Regions from separate parts of the Sphingobium sp. FW305-3-2-15-F-TSA7 genome, predicted to be linked through region 1. Evidence: predicted binding sites of a transcription regulator. Region 1 holds the regulator's gene; each other region holds the start of a gene.
The links. The regulator LexA, encoded in region 1, represses DNA repair genes until DNA is damaged. The targets are predictions, from matches to a motif close to GTTCCNCNCTTGTTCT.
Positions count from the first base shown of each region.

Region 2: the regulator LexA is predicted to act here: its motif matches at 7,505-7,520, upstream of AC3WN8_RS02630 (ImuA family protein).
Region 3: the regulator LexA is predicted to act here: its motif matches at 2,567-2,582, upstream of AC3WN8_RS17555 (MmcB family DNA repair protein).

Region 1 is NZ_JBYSZM010000010.1:80,156-89,923, forward strand. It holds gene gltX (glutamate--tRNA ligase) at 1-938, opposite strand, end outside; gene AC3WN8_RS09970 (ComEC/Rec2 family competence protein) at 1,020-3,134, shown strand; gene lexA (transcriptional repressor LexA) at 3,290-3,955, opposite strand; gene AC3WN8_RS09980 (molybdopterin molybdotransferase MoeA) at 4,079-5,266, opposite strand; gene moaC (cyclic pyranopterin monophosphate synthase MoaC) at 5,364-5,831, opposite strand; gene trpC (indole-3-glycerol phosphate synthase TrpC) at 5,828-6,616, opposite strand; gene trpD (anthranilate phosphoribosyltransferase) at 6,613-7,608, opposite strand; gene AC3WN8_RS10000 (anthranilate synthase component II) at 7,605-8,198, opposite strand; gene AC3WN8_RS10005 (YadA-like family protein) at 8,680-9,768, shown strand, end outside.
Region 2 is NZ_JBYSZM010000003.1:53,497-63,264, forward strand. It holds gene betI (transcriptional regulator BetI) at 1-155, shown strand, start outside; gene AC3WN8_RS02615 (M20/M25/M40 family metallo-hydrolase) at 304-1,689, opposite strand; gene AC3WN8_RS02620 (error-prone DNA polymerase) at 1,767-5,204, opposite strand; gene AC3WN8_RS02625 (Y-family DNA polymerase) at 5,204-6,853, opposite strand; gene AC3WN8_RS02630 (ImuA family protein) at 6,771-7,490, opposite strand; gene AC3WN8_RS02635 (NADPH-dependent FMN reductase) at 7,802-8,428, opposite strand; gene AC3WN8_RS02640 (phytanoyl-CoA dioxygenase family protein) at 8,641-9,405, opposite strand; gene AC3WN8_RS02645 (LysR substrate-binding domain-containing protein) at 9,524-9,768, shown strand, end outside.
Region 3 is NZ_JBYSZM010000022.1:30,483-40,250, reverse strand. It holds gene hpf (ribosome hibernation-promoting factor, HPF/YfiA family) at 1-347, shown strand, start outside; gene ptsN (PTS IIA-like nitrogen regulatory protein PtsN) at 430-897, shown strand; gene AC3WN8_RS17570 (PaaI family thioesterase) at 887-1,369, shown strand; gene AC3WN8_RS17565 (DUF1491 family protein) at 1,366-1,707, shown strand; gene AC3WN8_RS17560 (cell wall hydrolase) at 1,869-2,480, shown strand; gene AC3WN8_RS17555 (MmcB family DNA repair protein) at 2,594-3,088, shown strand; gene AC3WN8_RS17550 (hypothetical protein) at 3,257-3,418, opposite strand; gene AC3WN8_RS17545 (GNAT family N-acetyltransferase) at 3,528-4,100, opposite strand; gene AC3WN8_RS17540 (alkaline phosphatase D family protein) at 4,194-5,792, opposite strand; gene AC3WN8_RS17535 (RelA/SpoT family protein) at 5,877-7,970, opposite strand; gene AC3WN8_RS17530 (CC_3452 family protein) at 8,154-8,471, opposite strand; gene AC3WN8_RS17525 (winged helix-turn-helix transcriptional regulator) at 8,592-9,092, shown strand; gene rpoZ (DNA-directed RNA polymerase subunit omega) at 9,168-9,512, opposite strand; gene AC3WN8_RS17515 (phospholipase D-like domain-containing protein) at 9,738-9,768, shown strand, end outside.

The sequences.
Region 1 (9,768 bases):
TCGAGTTTCTTGAAGTCGAAGCGCGACGGCGACCGGCCGACTCCGGCCAGGTCGAACCACTCCACCGCCTGTTCGCGGCTGATGATCTCGTCGTCGCCATGGCCCCAGCCGAGACGCAGCAGATAATTGCACACTGCCTCGGGCAGCAGCCCCATCTCGTCGCGATAGGCGTCGACGCCCAGCGCGCCGTGGCGCTTGGACAGCTTGGCGCCGTCGGCGCCGTGGATCAGCGGGACATGCGCATAGATGGGTTCGGGCCAGCCCATGGCACGCACGATGCCGAGCTGGCGGAATGCGTTGTTGAGGTGATCGTCGCCGCGGATGACATGGGTGACGCCCATATCCTGATCGTCGACGACGACCGCGAGCATATAGGTGGGCGTGCCGTCCGACCGCAGCAGGATCATGTCGTCCAGCTCGGCATTGCGCACGACGACGCGGCCCTGCACGCGATCCTCGATCACCGATTCGCCCTCGCGCTCGGCCTTCAGCCGGATGACGAAGGGCGCGCCTTCGGGGGCGTCGGCGGGATCGCGGTCGCGCCAGCGGCCGTCATAGCGCATCGGCAGCTTGGCCGCGCGCTGCTGCTCGCGCAGCTCCGCAAGCTCTTCCTGCGTGGCGTAGCAGCGATAGGCATGGCCCGATTCGAGCATCGCATTGGCGACTTCGGCATGGCGCGCGGCGCGTGCGAACTGGAACACGGTATCGCCGTCCCAGTCGAGTCCCAGCCAGCGCATGCCGTCGAGAATCGCCTCGATCGCCGGCTCGGTCGAGCGCGCGCGATCGGTATCCTCGATGCGGAGAAGGAATTTTCCGCCATTGTGGCGGGCGAACAGCCAGTTGAACAGCGCGGTGCGCGCGCCGCCGATATGCAGGAATCCCGTCGGGGACGGGGCAAAGCGCGTGACGACAGGACGGGTTTCTTGGCTTGCGCCCACGCGCGGGTTCTCCACTATCGTACGATGGCCAGATCGACCGGCGACGCCCCTAGCATGGCTTCTTCGCAGCTGCAAAATAACATGCATGCGGCGCCTCTCGCCGTGCGCGAGCGGATCGAGACCTGGCTGGAGGCCGAGCGCGACCAGCTTGCGCTCTGGGTGCCGATTGGGCTCGGCGCAGGCGTTGCCGCCTGGTTCGTCCTGATGCCGGCCGGCCATTGGGCCGCTTTCCTGCTGCTGGCGCTGTCATGTGCGCTCGGCGGCGCGGCATTGGGGCTGGGCACATGGCTCGGCCGGGCGCTGGGCTGGTTCGGGCTGCTTGCCGCGATCGGCATGATGCTGATCTGGTGGCGCGCCGAACGCGTTGCGGCGCCGGTGCTGGCGCGACCGGCGGTGGTCAGTTTCCAGGCGCGAATCACCGAAGTGGACATGCTGCCCGCGCGTGGACTCGTGCGGCTGCTGCTCGAGCCGCGCGACGCGCCCGCGCTGCCCGAACGCGTGCGCGTCAATGTCCGCGAGGAGGATGCGCATGACGGGCTGCGTGCGGGGGCGACGATCGCGCTACGCGCGCGGCTGATGCCGCCGCCCGAGGCCGCCGTGCCCGGCGCCTATGATTTCGCGCGGCTTGCCTGGTTCCAGGGCATCGGTGCGACCGGACGCTCGCTCGGCCCCGTCACCATTGTCCAGGCCGGCGCGGCGCCCGTGCTTGCCGATACCCGTCAGCGCCTGTCCGCGCATATCCAGGCGCGACTCGCCGGTGGGGAGGGGGCGATCGCCGCGGCACTGGCGACCGGGGATCAAGGGGCGATTCCGGAGGAGGATGCCGAGGCGATGCGCCGTGCCGGCCTGTCGCATCTGTTGTCGATCAGCGGGCTGCACGTCACCGCGCTGGTCGGCGCGACGATGCTGCTGTTGCTGCGCCTGCTCGCGCTCAGCCCATGGCTGGCGTTGCGTCTGCCGCTGATGCTGATTGCGGCGGGTGGCGGCGCGGTGGCGGCAATCGGTTACACGCTGCTGACCGGGGCGGAGGTGCCGACGATCCGCTCGTGCGTGGCTGCGATCCTGGTGCTGATCGGCATCGCGATCGGGCGCGACGCGATCACGCTACGGCTGGTCGCGGCGGGAGCGACCTTCGTCCTGCTGCTCTGGCCTGAATCGCTGGTCGGGCCGAGTTTCCAGCTCAGCTTCGCCGCGGTCACCGCGATCATGGCGCTGGTCGAGCATCGGCGGATCAAGGCCTTGCTGGCGCGCCGCGAGGAAGGCTGGATGATGGGCACGGGGCGTATCCTGCTCGGGCTGCTGCTCACCGGCCTGCTGGTGGAAATCGCGCTGGCGCCGATCGCGATCCACCATTTCCACAAGGCGGGGCTTTATGGCGCGCTTGCCAATATCGTCGCGATCCCATTGACCACCTTCATCGTCATGCCGGTGGAGGCGGCCGCATTGCTGCTCGACATGGTGGGGCTCGGTGCGCCCTTATGGTGGGTTGCCGGTCAGGCATTGTCGCTGCTGCTGTGGATCGCGCACAGCGTCGCCGCGATGCCCGGCGCGGTTGCGGCGATGCCGGTCGTTCCCGATGCCGCTTTCGCGCTGATTGTTGCAGGCGGGCTGTGGATCGCCTTGTGGCGCACGGGCGCACGATGGCTGGGGCTGGCGCCGGTGGTGGTCGGCGCGCTCTGGGCACTGTCCACCCAGCCGCCCGACCTGCTGGTGACGGGCGACGGCCGCCATCTCGCCGTCCGTGTCGATGGTGGCTATGCGCTGCTGCGGCCACGCGCAGGCGACTATGTCCGCGACATGCTCGCCGAAAGCGCGGGGTTCGAGGGTGAACTGGCCGATCTCGACGCCGTGCGCGGGGCGCAATGCAGCCGCGACGCCTGCACGATCGAACTGATCCGGGGCACCAAGCGCTGGCGGCTGCTCGCCACGCGCAGCACCTATTTCGTCGATCCCGGCGAATTGCGCAAAGCCTGCCGTGACGCCGATATCGTGGTCAGCGAGCGCTGGCTGCCCGACTGGTGCGCGCCGCGCTGGATCAAGGCGGATCGCGCTTTGCTGGCGAAGACGGGCGGATTGACCATCGATCTCGCCGCCGGCCGGATCGAGACGGTCAAGCGCGCGGCGGACGATCACCCCTGGGCCGATCCGCCAAGACCGGCGGCGGCGATGCCGGCGTTTCGGCCCAATCCGTCATAGGTGTCATCGGGAAAATGGCGGCATTCAACGTCCGTCATTGCGAGCGGAGCGGGCCGAAGGCGGCCGCAGGCCAACCAATCCAGGGATGCATCAACCACTGGATTGCTTCGTCGCTTCGCTTCTCGCAATGACGATGTGGTCGAAGTCAGTACCCCTCAATAGCGCCGCAACAGCCCAGCCAGCTTGCCCTGGACCCGGATCTGGTCGGGCCGGTAACGCTGCGGGTCATAAGCGCGATTGGCGGGGTCGAGCCGAACCATCGCGCCTTCGCGGCGGAAATATTTGAGCGTCGCTTCGCTTTCGTCGACCAGAGCGACGACGATCTCGCCGTCGCGCGCCACGTCGGTGCGGCGGATCAGCGCGTAATCGCCGTCGAGAATCCCCGCTTCGACCATCGAATCGCCCGAAACCTCGAGCGCATAATGGTCGCCGGAGCCGAGCAGCGCGGCGGGGACGGAGAGCATGCTCTGGCCCTCCAGCGCCTCGATCGGCATGCCCGCGGCGATGCGGCCGTGCAGCGGAATCTCCAGCACGTCGTTGGCGGCGATCGGTATATGGCGCGGTGCGGCGGGCGCTGTCTGCTTCTTCACGGGCTTGGCGGCCGCACGCTCGGGCTGCTTCAGCACTTCCAGCGCGCGGGCGCGGTTGGGCAGGCGACGGATGAAGCCGCGTTCCTCGAGCGCGCTGATCAGCCGATGAACCCCCGATTTCGATTTGAGATCGAGCGCCTCCTTCATCTCCTCGAACGAGGGGGACACGCCGGTTTCCTCCAGCCTGTCGCTGATGAAGCAGATCAATTCATGTTGCTTGCGCGTGAGCATCGCATGTTCTCCGATGGAACGAACGAAGAACGTGTAGGAAACATCGGAGGGCGCGTCAAGCCGGAGCCTGATCGGTTGAGGTGGAAGCGCAAAGCGCTGCTTCCGAAAGCGTGAATCGGGCTCTCAACTTATTGCCAAGATTTCCGCCATTTCTCCGGCATCCGCTGCAGGAGCGCCCGCCGCACGGACGATCAGCGCGTTGGCGGAGGCGAGCGAGACCATCGCCGCGCTGTCCTGTTCGGTCGCCTGGATCACTTCGCCATTGGCCCACAGGCCGCGCAGATATTCGGCGCGGCCGCCGCATGCCGGCAATGGCGCGCCCAGCCTGACGCGATGGGTGGGCGGCAACGGATCGGCTGCGCCCTGCAGCGCGCGCACCAGCGGCAGCAGGAACAATGTCGCGGTGACGAAGGTCGAAACCGGATTGCCGGGCAGCCCGACTATGATCGCGTCGCCAAGCTTGCCGGCGAGCAGCGGTTTGCCCGGCTTCATCGCGATCTTCCAGAAATCGAGCGTCCCGCCGATCGCGTCGAGCACGGGGCGCACCAGATCGTGATCGCCCACCGACGCGCCGCCCGAGGTCACGATGATATCGGCACCGCGCGCGGCATCGAAGGCGGCGGCCAATGTGTCGAAATCGTCGCGCACGATCCCGCGATCGTCGACGATCGCGCCGTTGGGCTCCAGCATCGCGCGCAGCATGATCGCGTTCGATGCGGGAAGCTGTACGCCAGAGACCGGCTCGCCGGGGAGCACCAACTCGTCGCCCGTCGAGATCAGGGCGACGCGCGGCCGCCGTCCGACGCTCAGCCGACCATATCCGCCCATCGCGGCCAGCCCGATCCGTGCCGCCGTCAGCAGCGCGCCGTGTGCGACGAGGCGCTGGCCCCGTGCGAAATCGCTGTTGGCGGCGCGCACATGCTGGCCATGTCGGCGTGGGCCTTCGCCCGTCAATATCAGCGTGTCGCCGTCGCGCGCCGCCTCTTCCTGGATCAGGATCGTGTCCGCGCCGGCGGGGAGGGGGGCGCCGGTGAAGATGCGCATCGCCTCGCCGCCCGCGATCGCGCCGTCGGGCAGCGTGCCGGGCACGCTTTCCCCGGTCACGCGCCATGGGCCGGGTATGTCGGCGAAGGCGATGGCATAGCCGTCCATCGCCGAAAGGTCGGCGGCGGGCTGGCCGCGCGTCGCCGTGCAATCCTCGGCGAGATAACGGCCTGCGGCTTCGCCCAGCGGTAGCGTTTCGGCCGGAAGCGGTGTGGCCAGCGCGAGCAATCGCGTCTGCGCATCGGCGACGGGGAGGAGGGTGCTCATGAGCCGCCACCCACATTGTTCGGGCTGAGCCTGTAAAAGGAGAGGCGGGGCTTCGACAGGCTCAGCCCGAACGGGGCCTGGCGGTCCGCGATCGCTCTCACGCCTTGTAATCGCCCGATTTGCCGCCGGTCTTCGAAACCAGCCGGACCGGGCCGATCTCCATCGATTTATCGACCGCCTTGACCATGTCGTAGATCGTCAGCAGCGCGATCGAGACCGCGGTCAGCGCTTCCATCTCGACACCGGTCTGCCCCGTCGTTCGCACGGTAGCAGTGGCATTCACCCCGCTGGCATCGGGCGCCAGATCGATCGAAACCGAGGATATCGGCAGCGGGTGGCAGAGCGGGATCAGGTCGCTGGTCCGCTTCGCACCCATGATCCCCGCCACCCGCGAGACCGCAAGCACATCGCCCTTCTTCGCCGATCCGTCGCGGATCGCGGCGGCGGCGTTGGCCGACATCGAGATCCGGCCCTTGGCCACCGCTTCGCGCGTGGTGACGGCCTTGTCCGACACGTCGACCATATGTGCCGCGCCCTCGGCGTCGAGATGGGTGAGCCGGCTCATGCCGCGCCGAGCAACCGGCGGGTTGCCGCCTCGACATCGGCCTCGCGCATCAGCGCTTCGCCGACCAGGAAGCAATGGACGCCGTGATCCGCCATCGCATCGAGATCGGCGCTGGAGGTCAGCCCGCTCTCCGCGACGAAGGTGCAGCCTTCGGGCGCACGACCGATCAGTTCATAGGTGCGTGCGAAATCGACGGTGAAGTCGCGCAGGTCGCGATTGTTGACGCCGATCAGCCGCGACCGCAGCGCGAGCGCGCGATCGAGCTCGTCGGCATCGTGCACCTCGACCAGCGCGTCCATGCCCAGCCGGATCGCCTCGGCCTCGATCTCGGCCATTTGCCCGTCGTCGAGCGCGGCGACGATGATCAGGATCGCATCGGCGCCCAAGGCACGGGATTCCGCGACCTGCCAGGGATCGACGAGGAAATCCTTGCGCAGGCACGGGATCGAGGCCGCATCGCGCGCGGCCGCCAGATAGCTGTCGTCGCCCTGGAAATAGGGAACGTCGGTGAGCACGGAAAGACAGGCCGCGCCTGCCGCTTCATAGGCCCGGGCATGGGCCGGTGGATCGAAATCGGCGCGGATCAGGCCTTTTGACGGGCTGGCCTTCTTGATCTCGGCGATCAGCGCATGACCATTCCGGGCCTTGGCGTCGAGCGCCGCCCGAAAACCGCGCGGCGGCGTCTGCGCGGCGGCGCGCGCTTCGATATCCGACAGGCTGGCCTCGGCCTTGCGGCGGGCGACATGGTCGCGCTTGGTGTCGCAGATTTCGGTCAGCTTGTTCATCGAAAGGCGATCCAGCAATCGAGCAGCGCGTTGGCAAGACCATTGTCGAGCACTTCCGCCGCCTCCTCGGCGCCTTCGCGCAGGGTCGCCGCGCGGCCGGCGATCACCAGCGCCACGGCGGCGTTGAGCAGCACGGCATCGCGATAGGGGCCGATCTCTCCCTGGAGAAGCCGGCGTAGCGCCGCTGCATTATAAGCGACATCGCCGCCGCGGATCGCGCTGGTCGGCGCGCGCGGCAATCCGGCATCCTCGGGGGTGATTACGTCACCCACCGTCACGTCGCCGATGCGGAAGACGCGGCTGGGGCCGGCGCCCGACACTTCGTCCAGCCCTTCCTCGCCCGAGACGACGAGCGCGGCGTCGGCGCCGAGCCGTGCCAGCGCGGTGCCGTAGATCGGCACATAATCGGGCCGGGCGATGCCGATGAGCTGGCGGGTGACGCGCGCTGGATTGGCGAGCGGCCCCATCAGGTTGAAGATCGTCCGCCGGCCGATCGCCTTGCGGATCGGGTGGATGCGCTTGAGCGCGGGATGATGGTTGACCGCGAACAGGAAGCAGATGCCGATCTCGTTCAGCGTCTCTTCCGCGGTCTCGCTGACCCGTGCCAGGTCGAGGCCCAGCGCTTCCAGCGTGTCGGCGGCGCCCGCCTTGCTCGATGCCGCGCGATTGCCGTGCTTGGCGACGGGCACGCCGCATGCTGCGATCACGATCGCGACTGCGGTCGAGACGTTCAGGCTGTGATGGCCGTCGCCGCCCGTGCCGCACACGTCGATCGCGCCCGCGGGCGCATCGATCGCGATCATGCGGTCGCGCAGCGCCTGCGCGGCCGCCGCGATCTCGATGCTGGTCTCGCCGCGTTCGGTCAGCGCGATCAGGAAATCGGCGATGGCCTGGTCGGAGACGCGCTGGTCGAGCAGGTCGGAAAAGGCCTGGGCCGCGGTCGCCTCGTCGAAGATGTCGCGGGGATCGGGAAGGCGGAGGATCGTGGTCATGCGCGCGCTTTTACCTCGAGCCCGGCCAATGCCATGAAATTGGCGAGCAGCGTGTGGCCATGCTCGGTGGCGATGCTTTCGGGATGGAACTGGACGCCGTGGATCGGCAATGTCGCGTGGCGGAAACCCATCACCGTGCCGTCGGGCGCGCGCGCATTGACCCTCAGCGCTTCGGGCAGCCCGTCTTCCGGCACGATCAGCGAGTGATAGCGCGTCGCGGTGAAGGGGGAGGGGATGTCGGCGAAGACACCGCTGCCGTCATGCGTCACCGGCGAGGTCTTGCCGTGCATCAGCTCGGTCGCGCGCACCACCTGACCGCCGAAATGCTGGCCGATCGCCTGATGGCCCAGGCAGACGCCGAGCAGCGGCTTGCCTGCGTCGGCGCAGGCGGCGACCAGCTCGAGCGAAATCCCCGCTTCATTGGGCGTGCACGGCCCCGGCGAGATCAGGAAGGCGTCGGCGCCGGAGGACAAAGCCTGCCCGGCGGAGATCGCGTCGTTGCGCACCACTTCCACCGGCGCCCCGAGTTCCATCAGATAATGGACGAGGTTCCAGGTGAAGCTGTCGTAATTGTCGATGACGAGGATCATGGCGGATCGGCCTTATCGGCTGAATGCCCGATGGGGAAGCACCTCTGACACCAGCGGCCGACAAGAGTCGCTTATCGCAGGTTGGTATGCGCCCGCACGCCCGCGTTCATGGACGAACGGGCTTGCCCCATGCCGAGTCGGTCAGGATGCCGATGGCGATTTTCCAGCAATCGATCGAATTATACGGCCGATCGAAATGGTCGAATGGGGTCGAGATGGTTACGAAGTCGCGTTCCAAATAAAGATGGACCGCATATTTCCGCCATTCATGTATTAACCCATTTTCGGTCAAGTTCATAAAACAAGTCAAAATGGTGTGTAATTGTAGCAACATCCGCTGAAAGTTCAGAAGTGAATTAACCTCTCATATACGACGAAGGAGGAAGATCGACACGTGTTCGAAGGAGTGGGGTCCGTGAGCAACGTGAAGAAAATTGTCTATTCGGCCGACGATATGTCCTGCGCGAACGGGCAAGTTCATATGGCCATGCCAGGGTCGGAACGTAATCGACTGGTCAGCAGCCTGAAGATCGCGACCGCGATCGCACTGATCGGCGGCGGCGCGGGGCAGGCTGCGGCCCAGACTTCGGTGGTCAGCGCCTGTTCCGGGGTCAGCCTGCCACGATCCGTCGTCACCGATATTGCGGGCGATGTGCTCACCCCCGTAATCGGCAAGGTCGAAAACACGCTCAGCCTGCTTACCCTGGGCCTCGTCAATCTCGGTCTGTCCACCTCGCTCAGCAATGCGTCGAAGGGGGGACCGATCAACCTCCTGGCGATCGGCACCGACGGCAAGGCGGTCGACCTGCTGACCAATCCCAATTGCCAGACGACCGCCGATTCCTTCTCGCTCGATACGCCGGCGGGCATCGCGTTCGGCGGCAATCTCATCACCGGCCTTGGTGCCACCGGCCAGACCGCAAGCGCTGGCGACCTGACCGCTATCGCGATCGGCAACAAGGCGAGCACCAGCGCGGGCGCGGTCGGCGCGATCGCGATCGGCCAGGGCGCCAGCGTCACTCATCTCGGATCGAGCGTCGCGCTGGGCATGGGCTCGACCGCGACGGGGGCGACGCTGGGCGACCAGGCTTATCTTGTCGGCGGCACCGCGGCGGCCGAAGTCAATATCGGCGATCGGCGCCTGACCGGCGTGGCCGCCGGCGCGGCCGATACCGATGCGGTCAATGTCGCACAGCTCAAGGCCGCGACGGCGGGCGCGCTCGGCGACGCGCTTCAGTTCAACGCCGGGGTCAGCGCCTATGACGCGGAACGCGCGGGTGCGCCGACGAAGATCACCAATGTTGCCGCCGGCACTTTGAGCGCGGCGAGCGACGATGCGGTCAATGGCGCGCAATTGTTCGCGACCAACACGCAGGTCTCGACCAACACCACCAGCATCAACAATCTCGATATCCAGGTCGGCACGCTCCAGGACGACGCGCTTCTATATAATTCGAAGATCGGCACTTATGATGCCGCGCGTGCGGGCACGCCCACCGGTATCGCCAATGTCGCGGCCGGCGCGCTCGGCGTGTCGAGCACTGATGCGGTCAACGGATCGCAATTGTTC
Region 2 (9,768 bases), on a different contig from region 1:
CGCAATGCCGCTCGGCGGCGATCGCGCTGACGGCGCTGGTCGACGGACTATGGCTCGAGCTCACGCTCGACCCCACGACCTTCACCGCCGAACAGGCAAGCGCGATGGCGGTGCGATGGCTCGACGCGCTGCTGGCAGGCGACAGCCTCGATTGAGGATGAGAAAGCACTCATCCGTTAGCTTCGAGCAGCGTCGAGCTTGTCGAGACGCGCCCGTCGAGAAGCCTTGCGCCGGACTTCTCGAGCGCAGGTTCTCGACAGGCTCGAACCTGCGCTCGAAGCGAACGGCTATCGGGTCGCCCGTCTATTTGCTTCCCAATTCCGTCAGCACCGAATGCCATTGGTCGAGCGCCCCGCCGATGCCCGCGACGGGCACGCGTTCGTTGAGGCCGTGGGCGAAGCCGTCTTCCGATCGCATGAACAGGGCGGAGACCCCGTAGCTGGGAATGCCGGCAGCGCGGAAATGGAGGCTGTCGGTGGCGCCCGCCGACATGCTGGGCGTCACTGCCAGCCCCGGATAGCGCACGCGCACCGCGCGCGTGACGGCGTCGACCACATCCTTGCGCAGCGGCGAGGCGTCGCTTGCCGTGGTGTCGGGATCGACGGTGATCACGGCGGTGGGATCGGCGATGACCTTGGTCAGTTCCGCCTTCACCGCATCGATCGAGATGCCGGGGAAAATCCGGCAATTGACGTTGGCGTTCGCACGCTGCGGCAGCGCATTTTCGGCATGGCCGGCGTTCGACATGGTGGCGGTGCAGGTGGTGCGGATCTGGCCGACATATTCGGGTTTCGAAGCGATGATGTCCGCCGCGGCGGTATCGTGCGGGTCGGCGGCATAGCGGGCCATGGCCGCGCCGACGTCGCCGCCAACCTGCTTGCTCGCAGCGGCCAGCGATGCGCGGGTGAGTTCGTTGATCATGTTGGGGAATTTATAATCGCCCAGCCGCACCAGCGCGCGCGACAGGCGATAGATCGGATTGCCGGGGGTCGGCGCGCTCGAATGACCGCCGGGATCGGTGATGGTGACCTGGAAATCGGCATAGGTCTTTTCGCCGGCCTGGAGCGTGTAGACGATCGGCTTGTTGTCCGGGCCGAGCATGCCGCCACCGCCATCGCCGTTGAGCACCATCTCCGCACCCGCCAGCTTCTTGGCGAGCGCACGGGTGGTGACCATGGCGCTTTCCTCGTCGCCCGAAGCGGCGAGGATGATCGAGCGCCTGGGCTTGAACCCTTCCTGTTTGAGGCGGGCGAGCGTCGCGACGATCATCGAGAGGTCGTATTTATTGTCCTCGGCACCGCGCCCGTAGATATAGCCATTCTCCTCCACCGCGGTGAAGGGATCGCGCGCCCAGTCGGCGGGCTTGGCCTCCACCACGTCCATATGGACCGACAGCAGGATCGGCTTGGCATCGGTCGTACCCTTGAGCGTGACTTCCAAGGTCGCGGTGTTGCCCATCGGGGTGATGACGATGTCGCTGTCGGCATAGCCGGCGGCCTTGAGCACCGAGGCGAGATATTCCGCATAGGTGACGGTCTGTCCGCGTCCCTCGACAGTCTGATAGCCGATCGATTTCTTGAGGATGTCCTTGGCCTGATCGACCTGTGCGGGCGTGGGCGGCTTGGCCGATGCGGCGGTGCCCCAGGCCAGCGCCAATGCCAGTGCCGTTCCCCCGATGATCCGTCGCATGCCGATCTCCATATCCGTTTATCGATGATCTTGTGTCGGCTGATGCGGGGGATTGCCAGTGCTTTGTGGGAAAGCGCTCAATGGAAATCGCGCGACTTTGGGATGATGCTGACATTGCGGGGATGGCGGTGCAGCCCCACGGGCAGGGGCTTCACGACATGGTCCGCGCGTGCGACCTCGGCGCGGAGCAGATCGTCGGACAGGGCGGCCAGCGTGCCGGTGGCGTCGGCCAGTTCCTGCACCACGACATGGACGACATTTTCGTCGGTCTGCACATAGCCGCGCGCCTCCATCAGCCGCGCGGTCATCACCACCTTGCGATATTGATCGAAGACCTTGGGCCAGACGACAAGATTGGCGATACCGGTCTCATCCTCCAGCGTGATGAAACACACGCCGCTCGCGGTGCCGGGCCGCTGGCGGACAAGGACGAGGCCGGAGACCGCGACCTTGCTGCCCGATTTCATCATCGCCAGCCGGTCGTTCCGCGCGAAGCGACGATGGTCGTAATGGCCGCGCAGGAATTCGAGCGGATGCGCCTTCAGCGACAGGCGGAGCGTCTGATAGTCCGAGACGACATGCTCCGCGAGCGGCGTCTGAGGCAGGACGACGGGCTGCGCCTCCACGCCTTCGTCGCGCGCTTCGGCAAAGGCGAAGAGCGGCAGGTCGGGCGCCTGGCGAAGCACGCGGCTGTCCCAGAGCGCCTGGCGGCGATCGAGCCCCATCGAGCGAAAGGCATCCGCCGCCGCCAGCTTGCGGATCGCGGCGACATGGATGCGCGATCGCGCCTTCAGATCCTCGACATCGGCGAAGGGGATATCGCGTGCCTGCATGATCGCCTGGGCGACATCCTCGCCGATGCCGTCGATCTGGCGAAAGCCGAGGCGCAAGGCGTAGCGTATGCGCGGCCCGCCTTCGCGCATCGTCGCGTCCCTGTCCCCTTTCCATCTGGAGAAAATCGATGCAGCCGGGGGGTAATGCGGCCGGTGATCGCGCAACAGCCCTATCGGCTCCAGCTTGTTGTCCCACTCGCTCATGTTCACGTCAGGATGGAGAACCTCCACTCCATTCTCTTTCGCATCGCGGACGATCTGGGCTGGCGCGTAGAAGCCCATGGGCTGGGAGTTGAGCAAGGCCGCCGCAAAGACGTCGGGATAATAGCATTTGATCCAGCTCGACACGTAGACGAGGTGCGCAAAGCTGGCGGCATGGCTTTCGGGAAAGCCGTAATCGCCGAAACCCTTGATCTGATCGAAGCAGCGCCGCGCGAAGTCGGGATCATAGCCGCGACCGATCATGCGGCCGACCATCTTTTCCTCAAGCTTGCCGATGGTGCCGCGCGAGCGGAAGGTTGCCATGGCACGGCGGAGTTCGGTCGCTTCCTCGGGCGAGAATTCGGCGGCATCCATCGCGATCTGCATCGCCTGTTCCTGGAAGATCGGCACGCCGAGCGTTCGCTTCAGGATTCTCTCCAGCTCGTCCGGCGGCCCCCTGTCAGGTGATGGTGAGGGATATTCCACTTTCTCGATGCCGTTCCGCCGCCTGAGATAAGGATGCACCATATCGCCCTGGATCGGGCCGGGGCGGACGATCGCAACCTCGACGACCAGATCATAATATGTCCGCGGCTTGAGCCGGGGCAGCATGTTCATCTGCGCGCGGCTCTCGACCTGGAACACGCCGAGCGATTCCCCCATGCACAGCATGTCGTAGACGGTCTCGTCATCCGGCGGGATATTGGCGAGGTCGTAATGCTCGCCATGCGTCTCCTCGATCATGACGATGGCCTTGCGGATGCAGGTGAGCATGCCGAGCGCGAGCACATCGACCTTCAACAGCTCCAGATAGTCGATATCGTCCTTGTCCCATTCGATGAAGCTGCGATCGGCCATCGCACCGTTGCCGATGGGGACGTTCTCGATCAGCGGATTGCGCGTCAGGATGAAGCCGCCGACATGCTGGGAGAGGTGACGCGGCAGCTCCATGAGCTGGTTGGTGATCGCGATGACGCGGCGGAGCACGGGATCGGACAGGTCGAGCCCGGCTTCCTTCACCTTGAGTTCGTCGACCTCGCTGCCCCAGCTTCCCCAGACGGTGCGCGCCATCGCCGAGGTGATGTCCTCGCTCAGCCCCATCGCCTTGCCCACTTCACGCACCGCGCTGCGCGGGCGATAATGGATCACGGTGGCGCACAGCCCGGCATGGTCGCGACCGTAGCGATTATAGATATGCTGGATGACTTCCTCGCGGCGCTCATGCTCGAAATCGACATCGATATCGGGTGCGTCGCAGCGCACGCTGCCATCTTCGCGTTCCTCGACTGAAATGAAGCGCTCAAAGAGCAGCGACACATTGGCGGGATCGACATTGGTGATGCCGAGGCAATAGCAGACCGCGCTGTTCGCGGCCGAGCCCCGGCCCTGGCACAGGATCGGCGGATCCAGGCCCCGTGCGAAAGCGACGATATCGTGCACCGTGATGAAATAACGGGCGATGTCGAGCCGACGGATCAGATCGAGCTCCTTGTGGATCGCCGCCTCGACCTTTTCCGGCGGACGATCGGGATAACGCCACTTCATTCCCTCCCGGGTCAGCACTTCGAGATGCTGCTGCGGCGTCCGTCCCTCCGGGATCGGATCGTCGGGATATTCATAGCGCAACTCCTGCAGCGCAAATCGGCACGCATCGGCAATCGCACGTGTCGCCGCGATCGCGTGCGGCCAGCGTCGGAACAACTCGATCATTTCCGCAGGCGATCTCAGATGCCGCTCCGCATTGGCGTGAAGCAGGAAGCCGGCGCGCGCGATCGTGGTCTTTTCGCGGATGCAGGTCATCACGTCCTGCAGCGGCCGGCGATCGGGCGTGGCATAGTGGACGTCGTTAGTCGCGAGGATCGACAGGCGATGCGTCTGCGCGATGGCGTCGAGCCGGTTGATCCGCGCCTTGTCGTCGCCGCGATAGAGATAGGCGGCAGCGATATGTCTCAGCGTCGGCAGCATCCCGGTCAGCCGGGCAAGCTCCGCGCTGAAACCGTCGAGATCATCCGGGGGGATGACGATGAGCTGCACACCCTCACCATGCGCGGCCAGCATCTCGAGCGTCAGATGGCATTCGCCCTTGGCCTGCCATTCGCCGGCGAGGTCGCGCATCTTGCCGCGCGACAGCAAAGTGCAGAGCCGGCCATAGGCCGCACGGTCCCTGGGATAGGCCAGGAAGGACGGGGCATCGACCAGATCGAGCCGGCAGCCGATCACCGGTCGAATACCTCCGCCGCGCAGGTTCATATCCATCCGCACCACCCCCGCCATGGTGTTGCGATCGGCGACGCCCAGTGCGTGATAGCCAAGCCGATAGGCCCGTTCGGCAAGGTGAACGGCCGGCGATGCGCCGCGCAAGAAGGAATATGGCGTCGTGACGCCAAGCTCCACATAAGCCGCGGGCGGATTGGGCACGAAGCCCGGCAGCTTGTTGATGGCAAGGACGTGCATGCCGGGCGAGAGCGGCGTATCGGGCATCAGGCGAACAGCCCGTGGAGATACCAGTCGGGTATCCCGCCGCGCCCGTCATCGATCAGCCCGTTGCGATAGATCCAGAAGCGCGCGCCGGCATCATCCTCGACCCGATAATAGTCGCGCAACCGCGTTGTCGACCGTTCGCGCCACCATTCGGGTGCGATGCGTTCGGGCCCCTCCACCTTGACGATCCGGTGCTGCTTGCGGCGCCACTGGAACAGGCGCGGCTCGCCCTCCGGCGTCGCATAGGTGACGCCGATCGGCTCCGGCCGATCGAACAGGCGGATCGGGCGTTCGGGCGTGATCGGGGGCGGCACGGTCCGGACCGATGCCGCACCCAGCGCCGGCTGCCAGCTCAGCGCGCGTTCGGGCAGATGGCTTTCGACCAGCAGCGGCACCCGCACATTGCCAGGGCCGATCCGTGCGCTCAGCCGGTCGATCAGCCGTGCAAGCGAGGTCGCATCATGCTCGGCCTCGATCAGCCCGGCCTGTGCCGGATCGAGCGGTTCGTGCCACAAGGCGGTGAGCGCGAAGGCGTCGAAACCGAAGCCGGCATCGAGCGTCTCGAACCGTTCGGCGAACAGACGGACCATATGCCGGGGATCGCGCATCGCCTGGCTGGTGCGTGCTTCGAGCAATTGTACGTCGCCATCGACACGAAACGCCTGGAAGCCGAGATGCCGAGCCCCGGCATGGCGCTCGGCAAGCTGGCGGCACAGAGCCTCCGCCATCTCGACCACCAAAGGTTCGAGAATCGGCACATGCAGCACCGGTTCGACGACGCGGCGCATCACGCGGGGCACCGGTGCGTGGACCGCCGGATTGACCGGTTCCTCGGTCCGTCCAAACGCCTGGGCCAGCCGCAACGGCGGATCGGCCCAGGGACCATCGGCGCGCGCGAAGCGGCGGGCGAGGCCGAGCGTCGGGATTTCGGCAAGCGCGGCTATGGTCTTGAGGCCGAGCCGGCCGAGCAACAGCACGGTGTCGTCGTCGAGCCTGAGCGCGGAGACGGGCAAAGGGCCGAGCGTGGCGGCGAGTGCTTCGGGCGGGCAGATCGTGTTCGGAGTCCGCCCCTCACTCCGTTGGGACTGAGCCTGTCGAAGTCCTGCCCTTTCTTTTGGCGCCGATGCCCCAGAAGGACAGGACTTCGACAGGCTCAGTCCGAACGGTGAGGTTGAAGCATAGCGCGCCAGCGCCCAGGCGGCCCCCACCGTGGGCGCAATCGCGATGCGTGCGGTCAGCCCCACCCTGCGGAAACGTGCACGCATCTCGGCCGTCAGCCGGGCTTCGCCGCCGAAGAGATGCGCCGCGCCCGTGATGTCGAGCAGCAGCCCGTCGCTGCCGTCGATCGCGACAAAGGGGCACCAGCGTTCGGACCAGCGGCAAAGCCGGTCGAGCGCCGCAACGTCACCGGGTTTGTCCGACGGCCAGACGGCAAGTGTCGGCAAGGCGGCCCGGGCATCGGCCAGCCGCTGCCCGGGTCGGGCGCCGCCGTCGCGCGCCTGGGCGTTGACCGCATCGATCAGGATGCCGTGTGCGCCCTCCGAGACAAGCCCTATTGGCCCCGCCCTAGCCGCGTCTTCGTTGCCCCTCGCCCAGCGCTGGATCGCGAAGCGGGGAAACCAGATCGAGGCGATCCGCCGCCCGGTCATAAGCGGCATCCCATTGCCCGGGCCGTGGCCCCCGTGCACGGAACAGCTCCAGCGACCAGACCGGCATGCCCGGCGCAGCAGCGTTCCAGCGAGGCATCAACGATGGCCGGCTTTGCGCGCGCCAGCGCATCCGCGCGCCGCTCAGATCGGCCTGCGATCCCAGCCGCAGCAGCAAGGCAGGCACGCCGAAGCGTTCTGCGGCCACCGCCAGCCGGCGCGTGGCGGTGAAATCGAGTGCGCGCGGATTGCCCGCCACCTCGCCGATCACGGCGGAGAGCTCGGCGCATCTCAGCCCCTCCTCCATCGCCCACAGCGCCTGGCCGGCATCCCGCGCGACGACATGGACGATGCCGGCGCTGCCCTTTCCCGATCCGGAGCGACACCAATGCGGATAGGGCCGGCCATGATCGCGCAGCACGACACGATCCTGCACCCAGAGGATCGTGCCCGATCGCAACGCGCCACCAAGCTGGGCAAGGACGAAACCGCTGCCCGCCGCGTCGCGCGACTCGGCGAAGATTTCGACGAGTCGCGGCTGAAGCGCCACCGCCGCGGCAAATGCCTCTGTCGCGGAGGCGTGGTTTTCCGGCGATTCTTCATCGATCTCTGCGGGCAGCAAGGCATGGCGCGTGGACACGGCAGGTCCGGATTGTTCATGATTTGTTCTATTCTCGCCGGAACGCGACGAGAGTCAAGTTTGCTGCATGGCAAATGCCCCTCCGTGTCATTCCCGCGCATGCGGGAATCCAGGAGATGTCGGTCATCGAGCTCTACGACTCTGGATTCCCGCATGCGCGGGAATGACACGGAAAGGTAGACGAAATTGGGAGGGATTTGGGTCAGGGCGAGCCGAGAATGGTGTCGATCGAGAACCGGCGCGCAGCGTACTTCAGTACGTGAGCACCGGAAGCGCAGATCGATGCCGTTCGCAGGCCGCCATGGCCCAAATCACTCGGCGCCGGCGCGATCCGCTTCGCGTTCGCCGTCCGCCTGTTGCAGCGACAATTCGTGGAGCGCGCGCATCCGCGCGAAGCTGACCACCTGATGCGCCAATATGTCGAGCTGGTTGGCGATGCCGGTGTCGGTGATCGTGCCGTCCTGGCCAAAGACCGGCACCATCGAATTGACCGCCACCGCCATCGGCGTCGGCCAGCCGCGCAGCGCATGGGTGATCGAGCGCAGGGTGGCGAGCGTGGTGCCCGTCGCCTGCCAGCCCGCCGCGGCGGCGATCAGGCCGACGGCGCGGCCCTCGAAATAGACGGCCTCGTCCTCCGCCATGTCCTGCACATAATCGAGCGCATTCTTGATCAGGCCCGATACAGTGCCGTGATAGCCGGGCGAGGCGATGATGATGCCGTTGGCGCGGCGCAGGCCGGCGATCAGCGCCAGCGTCTTTTCGTCACGCGCGCTTTCGCTGGGGGCATACATCGGGATGTCGAGCGCCGAGCCATCGAACATCAGCGTTTCGGCGCCATGCGCGGCGCAGCGATCGAGCGCGCGGCGCAGCAGCTTCTCCGACGAGCTGTTGGGCGTTCCCGTTCCGCCCAGTCCGACGATCAACGGTGTATCGACCATGCGCGCAGCCTCCCTTGCTGAGTGTCCGTCGCACGCCCGGTGAAACATCGCCACGCCAAGCGCAAGCGATAAGAGTTCGTTTGGGAAAGGCGGTACCGGCCCGCTCCCCCGCCCAACCTCCCGATGCAGTATGATCCTGTCGGGAGGTTGGGCGGGGGAGCGGGCCGGTACCGCTTCAAGAAAGCGCTCTTCCGCGCTTTCTCAAACGAGCTTCAGCCGACCGTCACCTGACGCCCGCCGCGCAGGAACGCGATCGCATTGCGCCGCAGATGGTTGGTGCCGGGATTGAGGATCGGCTCGGGAGAATATTGCGCCAGATAGACGCGACGCATCTTCGATGTGGTGTTCGATCCGGTGGCATGGAGCGCCAGGCTGGAGAAAGCGACGACGCTGCCCGCCGGCACTTCCAGCGTCACGCCTTGCGCATCGCCGTCATAGCCGACCAGATCGTTGCTGCCCGGCTGGCGTTCATGGGGCACGATGCCGTCGCGCGTGGCGGGCACCTGCGAGAAAGGCAGGATACGTACGGTGCCGTTGGCGACGGTCGTGTCGTCGAGCGTGCACCAGCAGGTGAGATAGGGTTTGTGATCGGGCGGGCCGCCATTGCCGACGACATAGCCCGAATCCTGGTGCCAGCTGAACGGCATGCCCTTGTCCGCGCCCTTCACAACATATTGGTCGTAGAAGAAATAGGCGTCGTCACCCAAAGTCGCACGACAGATATCGGCCATCGTCTCGCTGAACAGCATGACACGCAATTCGGGCTGAACGCGCTGGCATTCGCCCGCGAAATAGCGCTTGCCCTTGTGGCTGATGCCATCGACCTCGACGCCGAGCGCGTCGAGCCGCGCATCCTCGCGTTCGATCACGCGGCCGCATTCGTCGCGCAGCAGATCGAGCAGCGGCCCTTCGAGCACGCGTTCGAACACCGCATAACCCTCGGCCGCGAATTGGGCGCGCTGGGCGGAATAATCCATGATGCCTCTCCATGGTGCGGGCGCCTGCCCGTCGATCGCATCATCATCGCGCAGAGCGTCCATCGCATCCAATCGAATTGCGCTGGCACGTCATATGTGAATACTATGGCTTATGCGCATGCGACAGGTCGAGGCGTTCCGCGCCGTCATGATGAGCGGGGGCATCACCGCCGCCGCCACGATGCTCAACATCAGCCAGCCATCGGTCAGCCGGCTGATCGCCGACCTGGAACGCGCCGTGGGATTCCGCCTGTTCGACCGGCGCGGCGCGCGCGTCCATGCGACACCGCAGGCGCATGCGCTGTTCGAGGCGGTGCGGCGCAGCTATACCGGTCTCGACCTGCTCGACCAGGCGGCGCGGCG
Region 3 (9,768 bases), on a different contig from region 1:
AGCGGATCGAAACCCAGCTCCGCCGCTATATGCGCCGGCTGAAGGATCGCCACGGCGTCCAGCAGGCAGCGGCCAGCGCTGCGCTCAACGGGCTCAACGGCCATGACGCCGGCTATACCGTGTTCGACGCGGGCGAAGAGGCTCAGGAACCGACCGACAACCCGCCGATCATCGCCGAGACCCGGGTCGACGTGCCCGATGCCAGCGTTTCGGACGCGGTGATGATGCTCGATCTGCGCAACACCAATGCGCTGTTGTTCAAAAACAGTGGCACTGGCGCATATAATATGGTCTATCGCCGCGGCGATGGGACCATCGGCTGGGTCGAACCGCAGCGCGCCGCCTGAGTGTGGCGCCCTAAAGCCGTGATACACAAGGATTTTACCGGGGGCCAAAGGCGGGAGCATTTTCCGCCGAATCGGATTTGATATGAGCGATTTCAGCGATATTCTAACCCCCGGCGCAGTCGTTGCCGGCCTTTCGGTCTCGGCCAAGAAGCAATTGTTCCAGCAGCTCGCGGCCCTGGCGGAAAAAAATGGCGGTGTCGAAGCGCGCATCGTCGTCGAACGTCTGTCGGAACGCGAGCGGCTGGGCTCGACCGGCTTTGGCGGCGGCGTTGCGATCCCGCATGGCAAGATCGAGGGGCTCGAACGCGTCGTCGGCGTGTTCGCGCGCCTCGATCAGCCGATCGATTTCCAGGCGATCGACGATATGCCCGTCGATATCGTCTTCATGCTGCTGTCCCCGCCCGATGCGGGGGCCGAGCATCTCAAGGCGCTCGCACGCGTCAGCCGTGCGCTGCGCGATCGGCCCTTTCTCGCCAAGCTGCGTGGCGCCGGCTCGGACGACGCGCTCTACGCGCTGCTCGCCAGCGCCGAAGCACGCGATGCGGCCTGAGGCCGGGGAAGACGCGACGCGGGGCGAGGACGCCCATTTCAGGGCGCTCGAATCGCTGTACCGCAGCGCCCCGATCAACCTGCTCTTCAAATCGGAACTCGAGATTCCCGAGGCGGGAGTCGCGCGGATCCGTTTCGAGGTGGACGAGCGTGTCCATCATGCGGCCGGCGCGGCGCATGGCACCAGCTATTTCAAGATGCTGGACGATGCCGCCTTCTATGCCGCCAACAGCCTGGTCACCGACCATTTCCTGCTCACCACCGCGTTCAACCTGCTCTTCACCCGTCCGATCCACAATGGTCCGGTGATCGCGGAAGGGCGATGGATCAGCGGCAAGCGGCGCGTCTATGTCGCCGATGCGCGGCTGATCGATGCTGATGGTGAGGAAGCGGCGCGCGGCACCGGCACCTTCATGCGGTCGCGGATTCCGCTTGCGGGCCTGCCCGGCTATCGCGACGCGCAGCGGACGTGACGCCGCGCCTTACCAGCGCCATGCTGGTCAGCGCATTGGTCCGCCGCGTCCAGGCGGAGGGCGGCCATGCCGCGATACTCGCCAAGGGCGACGCCGGGGGCGGCGCGATCATCCTCGCCTGCGCCGAAAAGGGCCGGGTTTCCGCACTGCTGGAGCGGGTCCTCCATGTTCGCGGCCGCTATGTCTGGGCGCCGTGCGGACCGGCCGATCTGGCCGATTCCGTCGAAATCTCACAATATCTTGAGCGTCGTCGTGCACGAGACCCCGATATATGGGTCGTTGAACTGGATATCGCAGACGCTGAACGGTTCGCCGCTGAAACGATCGGCGCTGCTTGACTCTCCCCGGCCGGAATAACAGAGCCGCACGACTTCAATGCGCCAGACCGTCCTGCGGAGTGAATCGGCAAGAACGGTAGCGCAGTCGGGGGACAAATCGGGGGTGCGGTGTTTGGAGTAGACACCCCGACAGATGCGTCAACCGCACTATCGATTGTCTGATGAGTCCTGTTCTTCGTGCCGCCAGCTACGCGGTCATTACATTTTGTGCCGTGTCGGCCGCTGCTCAGGCAGTGCCTTCGTTCGCGACCGGCGCGACGTCGATCCCCGCGCCTGTTGCGGAGATCGTCCAGAACGATCCCCTGATCATCGACGCCAACGCCGGAACCGAGACCGAGGTTCCCGAGCAGCAGGCCGAGCCCCGCACGCTGAGCGCGCTGGTGGCCGCCGAGCAGTCGGATGACGATCTCACCGCCGAACAGGAATGCCTGGCCGGCGCCATCTATTTCGAAGCGCGCAGCGAATCGCTCGACGGCCAGCTCGCCGTCGCCGACGTGATCCTCAATCGCGCCGATTCGGGCCGTTTCGCCAGCACCGTGTGCGGCGTTGTCCACCAGCCCGGCCAATTCTCGTTCGTGCGCGGCGGACGCATGCCCGCGATCAACCGCGGCAGCCGCGACTGGCGCGAAGCGGTCGCGATCGCACGCATCGCCGAAAAGGACCGCTGGGAAAGCGCCGCCTCGGATGCGCTGTTCTTCCACGCCACCCATGTCTCGCCGCGCTGGAAGCTTCGCCGTGTCGCCACGGTCGGGAACCACGTCTTCTATCGCTAAAGCGATTTCCAGCTGGAGTTGATCTGGTTCGGATTGAACCGGATCGACCCTGAAACGATCGGGGGCCGCGTGCCCCCTTTCCATTTGTTCCTGTCTTGTTCTAAGGTGGCGGCATGAGTGTCGTCCGCCTGAACTGTGAGTCGAGCCATCCGCCGATCACCGCGGTCGATGTCGCGCGCGGCGTCGCGCGGCTGTTCCTCGCGCATGACATGGTCGCTTTGGTGGAAGTGCCGCTCGGCAATGGCCGGCGCGCGGACATCATGGCGCTCGACGCGGCGGGCCGGCTGACCATCGTCGAGATCAAGGTCGCGCGCGGCGATCTGCTCGGCGACATGAAATGGCCCGACTATCTCGACTATTGCGATCGCTTCTTCTGGGCGGTGCCGCCGGGATTCGACGCGTCGCCGCTCGATGGCGAATTCTTCCTGCCCGATCGCACCGGCGTGATCGTGGCGGATCGCTATGCCGGCGCCATCGTCCGCGAGGCGCGCTCGACGCCTCTCGCCGGCGCGCGCCGCAAGGCGGAGACATTGCGCTTCGCGCGCCGCGCCGCCGGGCGGCTGCTCGGCGTGCTCGATCCCGAGATCGCGATTCCCGAAGGGGCGTGAACCGCCGGGCGATCTCGCCTGAAACCGCCCGGCCAGACCTTGATCACTTCAGGCTGAAACAGCCTGAAGTGTGGATCAAGGTCTCAACCATATGAAAAGAGCCTGATTCACGACATCGGCGGAAGCACGAAGTGCTTCCAACCCAACCGATCAGGCTCTTGAGGTTGCTCAATCCTCGGCGTCGTCCGAATCCTCGTCCGCTTCATCGCCGTCTTCGTCTTCGGCGTCATCCTGCTGGTCGTCGCTGTCCGCGATTTCCGATTGATCCTCGTCTTGGGCTTCGATGGGCTCCAGAACGTCGTCGTCCTGCTGGTTCTCGATGTCGGACATGATTGGTCTCCGATTGCGAATCGACCGCACCGCTGCGGCCCACCGGAGACTGTCATCGCAATGCGTCGGCCTGTTTGCGGATCTGCGACAGATTCGCGTCGCTATGCTCTTATTTGGCGCCTTCGCCCCGGCTCTGCGCGGCGGCGATGCGCGCGACGTCATGGCTGAAGATGGCGAGGTCGTGGACCTTGCCGTCGCGGCGCATCACATGATCCTTGAGCAGGGCCTCGGCGCGGAAACCCAGGCTCTGGAACAGCGCGATCGCGCCGCTCTGGTCGGGCGTCATCCGCGCGGTCAGTTTCTTGAGGTCGTGATCGATCGCGAGGCGGAAGCTTTCCTGGAGCATCGCGCGGCCGAGCCCGCGACCGCGCATCTCGATCGACACCAGCAGCCGCACTTCGCCGACATGTGGCGACCAGCCCAGCGGATCGCGGATGATCGCGGAGGTCGCGAGGATGCCCTGCGGACCGGTCGCGATCAGGCTGTCGATATGGCCATCCTCGATCCCGGCGAGCCAGGCCTCGACCACCTTGCGATTCTTGAGATCGCGGCCGACGAACAACAGGTCATGCTCGGGCAGCGCGCGCGCGAAACGCAGCATCGCTTCCTGATCTTCGGGATGGAAACGGCGGATCGCCACCGCCATGTCGCCATAATCGATCGTCCTGACGGTCTCTGTCATGGCCGACGCTCCTGGCACGTATGAGGGAAGCAGCCGAAGCGGAAAAATCTCTGGCCAGTCATGCCGCCATGATTGGCGCACGGCTGGGCCGCGTCAAGCGGCGAACGCACGCGCACCGCGGTCGACCGACATATGATGGCTGCCGGAGACCGCCTGGTTCCGCGTGAGGATCGTCTCCATGAACACCCATTCGCCGGTCACGCGGTCGGGCGTCAGCGCGATCGCCATATAGCCGCGATGCCTGGTGTCCGCCCATTTCAGCTCCGGGCTTGATGCACGGATCATGCGCGCAACGGTGTCGGGCGTCGCGGTCAGATAGGCTTCATAGCCCGGTGACGAGACGCTGTGCCCGCCGAACTCGACCCCGGCCCGCCCGTGCGCGCCGGGCAGGTCGAATGCCCAGCCATTGTGGCTGTCGCCCGACAGGACGATCAGGTCCGCATCCGCCGTTTCCGCCGCCGCGAGCAGTCGCGCGCGCGCCGCGGGAAAGCCGCCCCAATCGTCGAGATTGCCGGAGATGCCGGCCTTGGTCGCGGCGATGCCGTTGCTGGTATAGGTGACGAGATAGTCGGGCGCATCGCGCGCGAGCAGGCTCAGCGCGTCGGGTGGCGTGAACAGCCGGCCGATATTGGTCTGTTGCGCCAGCACCTGCCAGCGCGCGCCGCGCTTCACCGACGCGGCGAGCGTGTCGGCGACCCAGCGTTCCTGCGCCATGCCCATCATCGTGCGCGCGGGATTCTCGAGCAACGCGCGGTCTTTCAGCGCTTCGGTCATGGTCAGCTCGCGCGACCGGCCGGTGACGCGGGTTTCCGGGCGGATCAGCGTGGCGAGGTCGCCGATCTCATACCGGCTCCACGGCGCATCGGACACGGGCAGCCATTCATGCCAGGCCTTGAGCGCGTCGGCCTTGCGCAGCGCGAAATCGCCTTCGTCGGGCCCGTGATTCTCGGCGCCGTCGGTCCATGTGTTGTTCGCCACCTCGTGATCGTCGATCTGCGCGATCATCGGATAGAGCTGATGGATGCGCTGGAGATCGGGATCGCTGCGATAGCCGGCATAGCGCAGCCGATAATCGGCGAGATGGAGCAGTTCGCCCGCCGGCTCGATGATCCGTCCCTTCACCGCCTGTTCGAGCTTGGGATAGGTGCCGCGCGGATATTCGTAGAGATAGTCGCCGAGATGGACGATCAGGTCGAGATCGTCGCGCGCCGCGGCATGGGCATAGGCGTTGAACCAGCCGAACGGCAGGTTCGAGCAGGAAAAGACGCCCAGGCCGAAGCGCGCGCACGGTCCGACGGGCAGCGTCCGGGTCCGCCCGGTGGGAGAGCGGGTGCCGTCGGGCGCCACGAAACGATAGAAATACCAGCGGTTCGGCTGGAGCCCGGTCGCGATCGTCCGTGCGGTGAAATCGCCATCCGCCCGTGCGACGGCCGTGCCGCCCGCGACGATGCGTTCGAATCCCGGCGTTTCGGACAGCTCGGCATTGAGCGGTGCGTCGGCTCCGTTCGCCGGCACATAGCGTGTCCACACCAGCACCGAATCGGAGCCGGGTTCACCGCTCGCGACATTATGGGTGAACCCGCGCGCGCCGAGCAGGCCGGTCGCGGCACGCATGCCGCCGGGCACCAGCAATGCGCCCAGCCCCAGACTGCCGCCGAGAACCAGGCTGCGTCGATCGATCCGGATGGTCATGCGATTTCTCCTGTGCCTGGCCCACCTGCACGCGGTTCATGATGACTGTGTGACTCCGCGCGCCGGTCGTGCGCTCGGACCTCCCTAGACGCGCTCCGCCCGGCTCACGGCCTCAGCCGCTCTCAGGGCGGCGAGGATGCGCATCAGATGGTGGAGGTCGTTCACTTCCAGATCGACGGTGAAATGGTGGAAGCTGGTATCGCGATTCTCCATCCGCAGATTGAGGATGTTCGCTTTGTGCGTGCCGAAGATGCCCGCCATCACCGCGAGCGCGCCCGGCTCGTTCTTGAGCACGACGCTCAGCCGCGCGGTTCCGCTTTCCGACGCTTCACCCCAGGCCAGGTCGATCCAGTCGGCGTCGATGCCGTCGCTCAGCCGCTCGCAGTCGATCGTATGGACCTCGATCTCCTCGCCGGGGCGACGCAGGCCGACGATCCGGTCGCCGGGAACCGGATGGCAGCATTGGGCGAGGCGATAGGCGACGCCGGGGGTCAGCCCGCGGATCGAAATCGCCTCGCGCTGCTTTGGCGGCGACTTGCCGGCAATGCCGGTGCCGGTCGATCCGGGCATCAATGCTTCCATCAGCTCGGTATCGGAGATGAGCTGCTTGGCGATCGCTTCCATCAATGTCGGCTCGTCTTGCTTCTTGAGCCTCTTTATCGCCTGGGCCAGCGCCTCCTGCCCGAGCTGGGTGGGCAGGCGCTTGACGATCTCGTCATAGATCTTGCGGCCGAGCGAGACGCTTTCGTCGCGCTCCTTGTGGCGGACGAAGCGGCGGATCGCGGCGCGCGCCTTGCCGGTCGCGACGAAATTGAGCCAGCTCGGCTGCGGTTCCTGGCCCTTGGATTTCAGGATCTGGACCTGGTCGCCATTTTCGAGCTGGGTGCGCAGCGGGACGACGCGGCCATTGACCTTGGCGCCCACCGTCTGGTCGCCGAGATCGGTATGGACGGCATAGGCGAAATCGACCGGCGTCGCGCCCTTGGGCAGCTGATAGAGTTCGCCCTTGGGTGTGAAGGCGAAGATGCGATCCTGATACATCGCCATGCGGGTATGTTCGAGCAGCTCGTCGGCGCTGTCGGTGTTTTCGAGGATCTCGATCAGGTCGCGGATCCAGCCGGCCTGGACGTCGGACGCGCCGCCATTCTGCTTGTACGCCCAATGGGCGGCCAGGCCGTATTCGGCCTGGGCATGCATCGTCCGGCTGCGGATCTGGATCTCGATGCGCGTGTCGCCGGCATGCATTACCGTCGTGTGGAGCGATTTGTAGCCGTTGCGCTTGGGGGTCGAGATATAGTCCTTGAAGCGTCCGGGGACCATCGGCCAGCGCTGGTGGATGACGCCCAGCGCGCGGTAACAGGCCTCGGCATCGGGCGTGATGACGCGGAACGCCATGATGTCGGACAGCTGCTCGAAACTGATGTGGCGTTCGGCCATCTTCCGCCAGATCGAATAGGGATGCTTCTCCCGCCCCGACACCTCGACGTCGACGCCGGCGCGCGCGAGCAGCAGCTTCAGGCCGGACGCGATCTTCGCGATGCGATCGCCGCCCTCGCCCTGAAGCTGTTCGAGCCGCTTGCTGATCGAGACATAGGCTTCGGGCTCGAGCTCGCGAAAGGCGAGCGTCTGCATCTCCTTCATGAACTCGTACATGCCGATCCGCTCGGCGAGCGGGGCATAGATGTCCATCGTCTCCTTGGCGATGCGGCGGCGCTTCTCCTCGGATTTGATGAAATGGAGCGTGCGCATATTGTGCAGCCGGTCGGCCAGCTTCACCAGCAGCACGCGGATATCGTCGGACATGGCGAGCAGGAACTTGCGGAGATTCTCCGCCGCGCGCTCATTCTCGGTCTGCGCCTCGATCTTGGACAATTTGGTGACGCCGTCCACCAGCCGCGCGACATTGGTGCCGAACAGCCGCTCGATCTCCTCGTGCGTGGTCAGCGTATCCTCGATCGTGTCGTGGAGGATGGCGGTCGCGATCGTCTCGTCGTCGAGATGCAGGTCGGTCAGGATGCCCGCCACCTCGATCGGATGGCTGTAATAGGGATCGCCGGAGGCGCGCTTCTGGCTGCCATGCGCCTTCATCGAGAAGACATAGGCGCGGTTGATCAGCGCTTCGTCCGCATCAGGGTCATAGCTCAGGACCCGGTCGACCAGTTCATATTGGCGCAGCACGACGCCCATCTGGGGTGTTGCCCCCCGGTCATGCAAGCATTTTGGCGGGCTTGAGCGACATTTACGCCACTAGGGTTGCAAAAAAGCGGCCCGCGACCGGGGGATCGCGTGCCGCATGGTAGAACGGCCTGGGAAGAGGGTGTCCGCTCAGAGCCGTTTGAAAGAGGCGGTACCGAAACCGAATCACGCCTTGGCGTTGCATTTCGCGAGAGCGTCGGCGTCGAACTCCTCGGCGCCGGCGCGGAAGGATTCGATCTGCCCGACTTCCTTGACGAGCGATTCGCAGACGAATGCGGCGCGGCTCTTGCCCCTGCTGGTCGATACGCAGCCGCCGTCGCCGCATTTCCAGACGGTGTCACGCACGACGAGCTTGGTCGCGGCGGACGCGGCGACCGGCTTGGCCGAATAGAAGACGCTGGCGGGTTGCGCGCTGGCGGCGGTCGCGCCGAGCAGCAGCACCGACCCGGCGGCGGAAGCGATGAGAGAAGAGAGGCGGAGCATGGGGAGGCCCTTTCGGTCGAATTAGGTTGCGAATCACTACTTATCAAACTAGATTTTTAGTTGCAACGTAAAACTTATATTTTTTGCGCGACCGGTTTTTTTGGGTTAGGCTGCGTCGCCATGGGATTGAGAGAACCGCTCAAACTGATTGCCGAGGATTGCGGATTGCCTGTGGCGCTGGAGGCGATGGGCGAACGCTGGTCGTTCATGATCCTGCGCGCTGCGTTCAACCGCATCTATCATTTCGAGGAATTCCAGTCGGAACTCGGCATCGCCCGCAACATCCTGGCGAACCGGCTGTCGCGGCTCGTCGATCACGGCATATTGATGCGCAACCCCTGCCCCGACGATCGCCGCAAGATCGAATATCGGCTGACCGAAAAGGGGCTGGCGCTGCTGCCCGCGATGATCGCGCTTCGGCAATGGGGCGAACAATGGGGCTCGGGCATTCCCTCGACGCCCGTGCTCGTCGACGAGCGGGATCATCAGCCGATCCGGCCGGTCACCATCCGCGCGCATGACGATCGCGTGCTCGGGGCTCAGGATCTGTGCTGGCGTCAGGCGGAGGAAGTGCGCCCGCTCAGCATGTCGCGCGAAGAAGAGGCGCAGGCGGCCGAATAAGCCGCCAGCGCCACTCAATCACATCAAGTATGAAATGCGCGACCGCCGCCCCAAGGACGGCGGCGCAGCACCGGCTTAGCCGTCGTAGTCGGCGCCGAGATTCTGGTTGCGCGGCGGCGCGGCGGCGGTCAGGCGCAGTGCCTCGGCCGACTGGCTCAGCGAACCGATCTCGTCCGCGACATCGTCGTCGTCGATCTGGACGCGCTGCAGGTTCGAAACCACCGCTTCGTTGAGATCGGCGGGATGCACGGTCTCGTCGGCGATCTCGCGCAGGGCGACGACCGGATTCTTGTCGCGATCGCGATCGATGGTCAGCTCCGCGCCGCCCGAGATCTGCCGTGCGCGCTGCGCCGCGAGCAGCACCAGATCGAAGCGGTTGGGAATCTTGTCGACACAATCCTCGACAGTTACGCGCGCCATAGTCGCTCCACCAATCCTCTAGGCGATTTCACGTCGGATGATCTCATCCGATGATTCGGAAACCACGGAAAACAAGCAATAAGCACAGCCTGTCTCGCTGCAATCCAGGCAAGGCAGGCTATGCTGATATCGGAAAGGCCGCGAGGTAGCGACGACCATGCCCGATGTCAAGGAAATGCGGCTTTTCCCTTGCCCTCGGCGCCCCATGGACCCATGAATCGCACCATGGCATTGGCGGCCCCGAGCATGATCGACG